DNA from 4 places in the Streptomyces yaizuensis genome. Region 4 is predicted to be linked to each of the others. Evidence: riboswitches for the same ligand, from Rfam matches in the RefSeq annotation. Region 4 holds a riboswitch; each other region holds the start of a gene.
The links. Region 4 has a riboswitch for cyclic di-AMP ahead of SYYSPA8_RS33855 (transglycosylase family protein). Riboswitches for the same ligand answer to the same signal wherever they lie in the genome.
Positions count from the first base shown of each region.

Region 1: linked by a shared signal. The riboswitch ahead of SYYSPA8_RS35495 (M23 family metallopeptidase) and the one ahead of SYYSPA8_RS33855 (transglycosylase family protein) in region 4 are both predicted to bind cyclic di-AMP.
Region 2: linked by a shared signal. The riboswitch ahead of SYYSPA8_RS19590 (M23 family metallopeptidase) and the one ahead of SYYSPA8_RS33855 (transglycosylase family protein) in region 4 are both predicted to bind cyclic di-AMP.
Region 3: linked by a shared signal. The riboswitch ahead of SYYSPA8_RS15345 (C40 family peptidase) and the one ahead of SYYSPA8_RS33855 (transglycosylase family protein) in region 4 are both predicted to bind cyclic di-AMP.

Region 1 is NZ_BSBI01000022.1:14,759-16,947, reverse strand. It holds gene SYYSPA8_RS35500 (M16 family metallopeptidase) at 1-550, shown strand, start outside; cyclic di-AMP (ydaO/yuaA leader) riboswitch at 793-955, shown strand; gene SYYSPA8_RS35495 (M23 family metallopeptidase) at 969-1,757, shown strand; gene SYYSPA8_RS35490 (GntR family transcriptional regulator) at 2,068-2,189, shown strand, end outside.
Region 2 is NZ_BSBI01000008.1:20,111-22,299, forward strand. It holds gene SYYSPA8_RS19590 (M23 family metallopeptidase) at 1-840, opposite strand, end outside; cyclic di-AMP (ydaO/yuaA leader) riboswitch at 852-1,008, opposite strand; gene SYYSPA8_RS19595 (PP2C family protein-serine/threonine phosphatase) at 1,222-2,189, opposite strand, start outside.
Region 3 is NZ_BSBI01000005.1:387,807-389,995, forward strand. It holds gene SYYSPA8_RS15335 (ATP-dependent Clp protease proteolytic subunit) at 1-298, shown strand, start outside; gene SYYSPA8_RS15340 (hypothetical protein) at 311-658, shown strand; cyclic di-AMP (ydaO/yuaA leader) riboswitch at 1,004-1,165, shown strand; gene SYYSPA8_RS15345 (C40 family peptidase) at 1,169-1,642, shown strand; gene SYYSPA8_RS15350 (8-amino-7-oxononanoate synthase) at 1,827-2,189, opposite strand, start outside.
Region 4 is NZ_BSBI01000019.1:103,659-105,847, forward strand. It holds gene SYYSPA8_RS33855 (transglycosylase family protein) at 268-1,011, opposite strand; cyclic di-AMP (ydaO/yuaA leader) riboswitch at 1,015-1,207, opposite strand; gene SYYSPA8_RS33860 (transglycosylase family protein) at 1,466-2,189, opposite strand, start outside.

The DNA.
Region 1 (2,189 bases), on a different contig from region 4:
GGTGTGGGCCGCGCAGGTGCTCGGCTCGTACTGCCTCGGCGGCACCCTCACCTCCCGGCTCGACAAGGTGCTGCGCGAGGAGAAGGGCTACACCTACGGCGTGCGCGCCTTCGGGCAGGTGCTGCGTTCCGCGCCCGACGGCACGGGTGTGTCGCTGCTCGCCATCAGCGGCTCCGTGGACACGCCCAACACCGGCCCCGCGCTGGCGGACCTGTGGCAGGTGCTGCGCACCCTGGCGGCCGAGGGGCTGACCGACGCGGAGCGCGACACCGCCGTGCAGAACCTGGTGGGGGTGGCGCCGCTGAAGTTCGAGACGGCGGCGTCCGTCGCGGGCACGCTGGCCGACCAGGTCGAGCAGTACCTGCCCGACGACTACCAGGCGCGGCTGTACGAGCGGCTGGCGGCGACCGGCACGGTGGAGGCGACCGCCGCGGTGGTCAGCGCCTTCCCGGTGGACCGGCTGGTGACGGTGCTCGTCGGTGACGCGTCGCAGATCGCGGAGCCGGCCAAGGCGCTGGGCATCGGCGAGGTCACCGTCGTGACCGGCTGACCCGTTTCCCCTGCCCTGTTCTGCCCGGTATGGGTGGGTCAGGGCGACAGATGACCCCGGTGATGCGCTCCACATCGCCGGGGTTTCCTGCTCTTTGTCCATTTTTGATGGGAAGTCATGGGGAACTGGCCTTTCTGGGCTGTGGCATAGCCAACAAAAATCGCCGTCTGTTTGGCGAACCGGCGGCGGCGACCGTAGCGTCGGTCCGGCTGTTCGCCCGCTGTACGCCGCATCCGTGGCACGGACAGTCATCGCCGAGTCCCCACCGGGTGCGAGCCCGGGGGAGCCGGGGACCCACCGTCCCCAGGGGTGAATCGGACGCCTTCGCTCCGCGCGGAGGGGCCCGTAGGAGACCTTCCTGCTCCGAACCCGTCAGCTAACCCGGTAGGCGAGAAGGAAGGAAAGGATCAGCCTCTCCATGGCGTTGACCCGCTCCACCGGGAAACACCGTGCTCCGGGCCGTGTGTCGCGCAACGGCGCACGCATCGCCGGCGTCGCCACCCTCGCCACCACGGGTGTCTGCGGAACCCTCGCCTCCCCGGCCGCCGCCGCCGGGAACGACACGTCCGCCACCCCCGCGTCCTCCTCCGAGGACACCGGCACCTTCATGATTCTCGCGGCGGACGCCGAGGCCGACTCCATCGCCGACGAGGTCGCCGACCAGGCCGTCACCCAGAAGCGCGCGGCCATCGCCCGCGAGGAGGCCGCCGAGGAGGCCCGCCGCAAGGCCGAGGCCCGGGAGCGCGAGGCCCAGGAGGCCCGCGAGCGCGCCGCCCGCGAGGCCGAGCGCAAGCGGCTCAACGCCTACCAGGCCCCGGTCGCCGGCTCGTACGTCTCCACCGCGTACCAGGCGGGCGGCGGTTACTGGTCCTCCGGCAGCCACTCCGGCATCGACTTCCACGCGGCCCTCGGCACCCCCGTGGTCTCCGTGGGCGCGGGCACCGTCGTCGAGGCCGGCTGGGGCGGCGCCTACGGCAACAACGTCGTGATCCGGATGAACGACGGCTCGTACACCCAGTACGGGCATCTGCACTCCCTCAACGTCACCACCGGGCAGAGCGTGCTGCCGGGCCAGCAGATCGGCCTGGCCGGCTCGACCGGCAACTCCACCGGCGCGCACCTGCACTTCGAGGCCCGCAGCGGCGCCGACTACGGCTCCGACGTCGACCCCGTCGCCTATCTGCGCGCGCACGACGTGAACATCTGAGCCCACCGCGCCCGTACGGCCCTCGCGGCCCCGTGCACGGCGTCACCGAAGGCCCCCGGCGAGCACGCCGGGGGCCTTCGGCGTACTCCGCCGTACCGGTTCCGCCGCCGGGGGCCCAAGGGCTGGCCGGAAGAAGGCGGCGCCGGACGCGGCCCCACGGAGAAAGAGCGCTCCCTGCAATAGAGTCGCCGAACGCGCGGCACAGGGCCGCGCGGCCCGGGGCGGCCGGCGACCCCTGCCCCGAGGGGGCCGTGGCGGCGGCCCGACGGAACCCGGGCGGACAGCGGCGGACCACAGCGGAGGTTCGGTCATGCGCGTTCCGGCGCACTCGGTCTGCACGGCGATCCGCGACGACATCGTCTCCGGGGCCCTCGCGCGCGGCGCCCGGCTCGCCGAGGAGCGGCTCGCCCGCCGTTACGGCGTCTCCCGCAT
Region 2 (2,189 bases), on a different contig from region 4:
CTGGTAGCCGTACGAGCCGGACCAGCCGGCCGACTTGACGGTGCCGGTGCCGACGGCCTTGAGCGGCGTACCGGCCGGGGCCGCGAAGTCCAGACCGGTGTGCTGGCCGGAGGACCACATGGGGCCGGACTGCCCGTAGGTGGAGGTGAGGGTGTACGAGGAGAGCGGCATCGAGAAGCTGCCGGCGAGGCGCTTGAGGCGCTCCTCCTCGGCCTTGGCCTTGGCTTCGGCTTCCGCCTTGGCCTTGGCCTCCTTCTCGGCCTTCTCCTTGGCTTCCTTCTCCGCCTTGGCCTTCGCCTGGGCTTCCTTCTCGGCCTTCTCGGCCTCGGCGGCGGCCTTCTCGGCGGCATCGCGCTCGGCGGCGGCGCGGGCGGCGGCCTCGGCGCTCGCCTTCTGCTCCTCGGCCTGGTCCAGGATCCGGGAGCGCAGGGCCTCGGCGGCGGTGGCCTGCTCGGACCCGGCCTCCTGGGCCACCAGTCCCATCGCGGCGTAGGAGGCACTCTCGTCGCCCGCACCGGAGGCGTTGTCGCCGTCCTCGGACATGAAAGAGCCGACACCGGGTAGAGAAGAGGCGTCGGGAAGGGAGATGGAGACCGCAGGCTTGTCCTGCGCGGTGGCGATACCGCCGGCGCCGACCGCCGCGATCACACCGACACCGAGGACGGTGGAGCTGCGGGCGAGACCGCCGCGCTGCTTCATCACCTTGTTGCGGTGGCGTCCACGGACAGGGCGAATCGTTTCGGCGGTGGGGTTCCACACGCCGGGGGTCGGAGCGGCCCCTTCGTCACTGAAGACCCCGGACTTGAACGGAGCTTCCGGGGCAGGGGTGTTGGACGCCACTGAGGCGCACTCCTTTCCTTCCTTCTCGCCTACCGGGTTAGCTGACGGGTTCGGAGCAGGAAGGTCTCCTACGGGCACCCGCCACCGCGAAGAGCACGGTGGATGGAGCCCGATTCACCCCAAGAGGTGGTTCCCCGGTTCCCTTGCGGGATTCGGCGCGTGCGCACGGTGCCGCCCTGACGACGGCTGGGACGACCGCGCTGCGTTATCGAACGTTAATAGACGGGCGGTCCTTATTCCAAGTTGTTCAGGACGATCTTTAATCTCTTTGCCATGGACTTAACGCCACATAAGCGGGCGGAGTCGGGCGACTTGAGCCACCGTCGGGCGGAGAGCCCTATCTGACGGTGCGTCAATTGTTATCGGATGGCACTGCTCCGGCTACGGAGCGTGCGACCCTTTATGCCGCCTTGACGTCAGGGGCCGCAGAACGGAGCGCTCGTGCCGGGTCCGGTGCCCGGCGGAGGGCTCCGCCGGGGGGCGGGCCACCGCGAGCAGCGCCATGTCGTCCGTCGACCCGCCGCCGGTGTGCCGGCGTACGTCGTCCAGCAGTTCGTCGAGGAGTTCACCGGGCCCGGGGAAGACCCGCCCGGCCAGGCGGACGGCGGGTTCGTAGAAGTGCCCCTTCGCGTCCCGCGCCTCGGAGAGTCCGTCGGTGTAGAAGAGCAGCGTCGCCCCCGGCGGCAGCGGATGCTCGCCGACCCGGTCCGGCCAGGCCCCCAGTTCGACCATGCCCAGCGGCAGCGCCGCCTCCGCGGGTTCGAGGACGTCCAGCGCGCCGTCCGGATGGAGCAGCAGCGGTTCGGGGTGTCCCCGGTTCACCAGCCGGACGGTGCCCGAGCCGTGCGGGATCTCCGCGAGGACGGCGGTGGTGAACGCTTCGACGGCGTCCAGGGTGTCCCGGCGCCGGGCCTCCCGGAGCAGCGCCCGCTCCAGCCGTTCGGTGACCCCTTCCAGGGTGGCCTCCTGCTCCGCAGCCTCCCGGAAGGCCCCGATGGCGACGGCGACCGCCTCCACCGCGCCCAGCCCCTTGCCCCGTACGTCGCCGACGACCAGCCGGACCCCGTGCGGGGTGTCCTGGACGGCGAAGAGGTCGCCGCCGATGAAGGCGTCCGCGAGCGCGGCCTCGTACCGGGCGGCGATCCGCAGCCCGCCGATCCGTTCCGCCGGGGTGGGCAGCACGGCGCGCTGTGCCGTCTCGGCGATCACGCGCGCGGAGGCCAGCCGCTCGCTGCCGCGGGTGATCACCCGGTTGATCACCAGGGCGAGGATGGAGACCGTGATCACGGTGAGGAGTTCGGTGTAGGCGGGGGACTCGTCCGCCGTCCCCTTGTGGAAGTGGATGGCGA
Region 3 (2,189 bases), on a different contig from region 4:
GATCGCCGCCGGCACCCGGGGGCGGCGGCTGGCCCTGCCCGGGGCGCGGATCGCCCTGCGGGAACCGGCCCTGGAGGAGCCGGCCGAGGGCAGCCCGGGCGACCTCGCGATCCACGCGGCCGAGTTGCTGCGGCAGCGCGCCCAGCTCTCCGCGCTGCTCGCCCTCCACACCGGCCAGGAGGAGCGGCGGATCGCGGCCGACCTGGAACGGACGCTCTTTCTGACGGCCGCCGAGGCCCGGGAGTACGGGGTCGTCGACGAGGTCGTCGGCCGCCGTGGCGCCGGCCAGGCACAGTAGACGGGGGACGAAATGCCATACTCCGGACACTCGTCGTCCGAGCCGCCCGGGCCGTTCGGGCCGTTCGGGCCACCCCTGCCGGCGCTGACGCGGGCGGAGGGCGCGTTCGTCGACGCGTACCTCGATGCCGTGGACCAGCTGGGGCGGCTCAACCCGGCGCGCGCCACGCAGACGTACGGCGCGCTGCGGGCGGCTCAGGCGCTGGTCGCCCACGCGGGCGCGCTGCGGGACGCGCTGACGCTGATGCACCACCGGGGCGAACACGAGGTGCACGCCGCGACCCTCGCGCGGGCGCTCAGGGCGCTCGACGGGGAGCGCAGAGCGCGGCGCGTCTCCCTACCACCCCCACAAGCTTCCTGACCATCCGTCCGCAGGGGTCCGACCGCCATTCGAGTACCAGTCGTGGTAGTCCGAATGATGTACGTGTTCCCAGGGGTGGGACTACGGTCGAGTTGCGCGAATGTCGACCGAGCATCCGGAATATAATATTCCGCCGCTGGTACGGGCATGGTTCCCTGTCGAGATCGGGAACGCCCGGAGCCGCTGTCCACCTGAACAGACCAATGGTGGCAAACCTCACATATAGCCGTTTCCGCTCGGAATTTGATCGGGTTGTGGGTCAAGATCCCTGGGACGACAAGCCCCCGTCACCTCGGCGGGGCGGTCCGGGCGGACGCCGAGTCCTGCCGCCGCTGCGGACTTTGGTCGACAGGAGTGCTTCGGCAGGAGTGGAGGACCCGAGCAGTACGGGACAGACGGACGGAACCTCGTCCGGATGTTCCTCGGGGTGAAGCCGTTCAGCGGCCGGGAAACTTCGTCCACCCGAACCCGACAGGTCATCCTTCACAGGCGGCTGACGAAGGGTTGCGCATGAGTGCGCAGAAAAACGTCCCGTTCCTGATGAGCCGGGCGGGGGCCGTGTCGGCCCTCACCATCGCGGCGGTCGGTGGCTCGCTCCTGGTGCCGGGAGGCACCTCGGAGGCGCACGCCGCGACCGGGCACGCGACCAAGGCACTGAAGGTGGCGGCCTCGAAGAAGGGCGCACCGTACCGGTACGGCGCCGTCGGCCCCAAGCGCTTCGACTGCTCCGGGCTGACGCTCTACTCGTACAAGAAGGCGGGCAAGAAGCTCCCGCGCACCGCACAGCAGCAGTACAACAAGACGCGCAAGATCTCCGCGTCCAAGCGCAAGGCGGGGGACCTCGTCTTCTTCCACTCCCGGGGGTACGTCTATCACGTGGGGATCTACGCGGGTAAGGGGAAGCTCTGGCACTCGCCCAAGAGGGGGTCATGGGTGAAGCTGGACAAGATCTGGACCAAGAACGTGCGCTACGGCCGGGTCTGAGACCCGCGCGGCGCGCATGGCCGAAACCCGTCGCGCGTGGGCCCGCAGCGCACGTCCGCGGCGCGTGAAGCCGTAGCGCAGAACCACAGCCGGAGCCCCCGGCCGGACACCTCGAAGGAGGTCCGGCCGGGGGCTTCCGGCGTTCCGGCGGTCACGACAGGCCGCATAGAGGGCATAGAGGGAGTCAGAGGGCCGGGGCGGGTACGGAGGGCTCCCGCGCGGCCGCCGGGGCGGTGGCGGCCACCGTGGACAGCGCCCACGCGATCTGCCGGTCGGTCAGGTCCGCACGGGCCGTCAGCCGCAGCCGGGAGACGCCGTCCGGGACGGACGGGGGCCTGAAGCAGCCCACGGCGAGCCCGGCGGCGCGGCAGCGCGCGGCCCACTCCACGGCCTCCGTCGCCGAGGGCGCCCGTACCGACACCACGGCGGCGTCGGGGCGGCGGGCGGTGAAGCCCTGCTCCGTCAGGCCCCGGTGCAGGGCCAGGGCGTTGCCCCGGACGCGGGCCGCGAGGTCCGGGGTCCGGCGCAGCAGCCGCAGGGAGGCGAG
Region 4 (2,189 bases):
GTGACGCATGGAGTGCAGGGCCGCGATCGGCCTTGCGACAAGAGCCTAACCGGCGGGCGGGGTCCGTCCCCTCGGATGCCCGACCGCTGGGACGAAAAAGATAAAGAAATACAGCAGGGCGGGGCAAAACGCCGCAAAGCTACCGCTCAGTAGCGGTTGGTACGAGGGATCGGGCCCGGGAAAGGCCGGAGCCCCGGTCCGGCGCGAACGGGGGGAAGCGCGCCGGACCGGGGCGGTCCGTGGCCCGGGAAGCACCCGGGGGGCGGGTCAGCGCAGGTGGAGCTGCTGACCCACGTAGATGACGTCGGCGTTGTCGACGATGTCCTCGTTCAGCTGGAACAGCTTCTGCCAGCCGCCCTTGACGCCCTTGGCCTCGGCGATGGAGCTGAGCGTGTCGCCGGCCTGCACCGCGTACTCGCCGTCGCCCTTGAGGAAGCCCTTGGCCGGGGCCTGGGACGGGGCGGACTGCTGCTGCACCGGGGCGGCGGCGGGGGCGCGCTCGGCGGAGCGGGTCACCGGGGCCTCGGCGCGCTGCTGCGGGGCGGCCTGCTGCTGGGGCGCCTGCTGCTGCGGGGCCGGCTTGGTGGCCTGCTTCGGGGCCTGCTGCACCGGGGCGGTGGTGGAGCCGCCGCCGTACGGGGTGCTGGAGAGGCCCACGCCGCACTTCGGCCAGGCACCCTTGCCCTGACCCGCGAGGGTCTTCTCGGCGATGGCGATCTGCTGCGACTTGCTGGCCTTGTCGGCGGTCGGGGCGTAGGCGGTGCCGCCGTACGCGGCCCAGGTGGAGGCCGAGAACTGGAGGCCGCCGTAGTAGCCGTTGCCGGTGTTGATGGACCAGTTGCCGCCGGACTCGCACTGGGCGACCTTGTCCCACTCGGCGGCCGTGGCGGCGGTGGCGGTGCTCGCGCCCATCAGCGGGGCGGCGACAGCGGCGCCGGTGACACCGGCGAAGGTCACGACGCGGACGGCCTTGGACGGACGGCGGTGCTTGCCCTTGCCGGAAAACAGCATGGAGATCTCCCTCACCGACGCCTGCGAAGTGAGCTGTCGGGTTCGGGCCAAGTGAGTTGCCCGGCCGTGCGACTGGCGCACGGCTTCACCCCCAGCCGGTTCGACTGCTGGGCGAACGGTTCACGAACCGTTCGTCAGCGGCCGGGACCGGCGCAAACCTTGGGTCCCCCGCTCCTGCCTCCGGCGCTGTGAGCGTCGTGTTTCCCCCCGACCGACGGCAGGATTCGGCGTGACGGTCGACGGTGCCCGCTGTGGCGAGCGGTCAGACCGTACGCACAGCCCTCCCCGATGTTCAAAGATGAACATCGGGGAGAAATCGCCCATCTCACCACTCCGGATCTTGACGTTTCCGCAGGTGAGGCCTGGAATTCAATATTCCGGATCGAGCCGGGGCAGAGATTTCGCAAAGAGACCCTTGTCTCATTTCTGCAAACCAGGACAAACCCCGGCGCAACTACTGCTGCGCGGCGCTGAGATCCAGGCTCTGACCAGGGTGGATCAGGTCGGGGTCGGCGCCGACCTCCTTCTTGTTGCGCTCATAGAGGGAGTTCCACCCGCCCTCGACCTTCTCGGCCTCGGCGATGGCGGAGAGGCTGTCGCCCGGCTGGACGGTGTACGCGGACGGCGAGGTGCCCGCCGCGCCGGTCCCGACCGTGACACCGGCCTTCTGTGCCGCACCGGACAACGCCGCGCCGTCGCGGGCCGCGTCGCCGCCGCGCGAGGTCTGCGGGGTGTCGGCCGCCCGGTCCCGGACCTCGTCCGAGGCGGCCGTACCGGCCGGTGAGGAGGCGTCGGCCGCCGGGGTGGTGCCGTCGGCCGCCTCGTCGGCGGGTGCGCCCCGGTGCTTGCCGCCGCCCGCCGGGGCCTCGGTACCGGAGCCGGTGGTGCGGTCGGGGCCGTTGCCGACGCCCTGGGTACGGGCCGGCGCGGGGTCGGTCCCCTCGGTGGCGCCCTCCGTGCCCTTGCCGCCGCCCCCGCCCGACGCCTTCGCGTCCGGGGTGGCGGTGTCGCGGGCGGTGCCGCTGTCGGCCGACTTCCCGGCCTCCTGCCCGGCCGCCTTCCCGGCCTTCTCCGGCGCCGTGGCGGACCTCTTGGCCGGCTTCCCGGCCGCGGGGGCCTCCGAGGTGGTCTTCCCGGCCGCGCCCGTGCCCGTACCGGCGTCCGTGCCTGTACCGGTG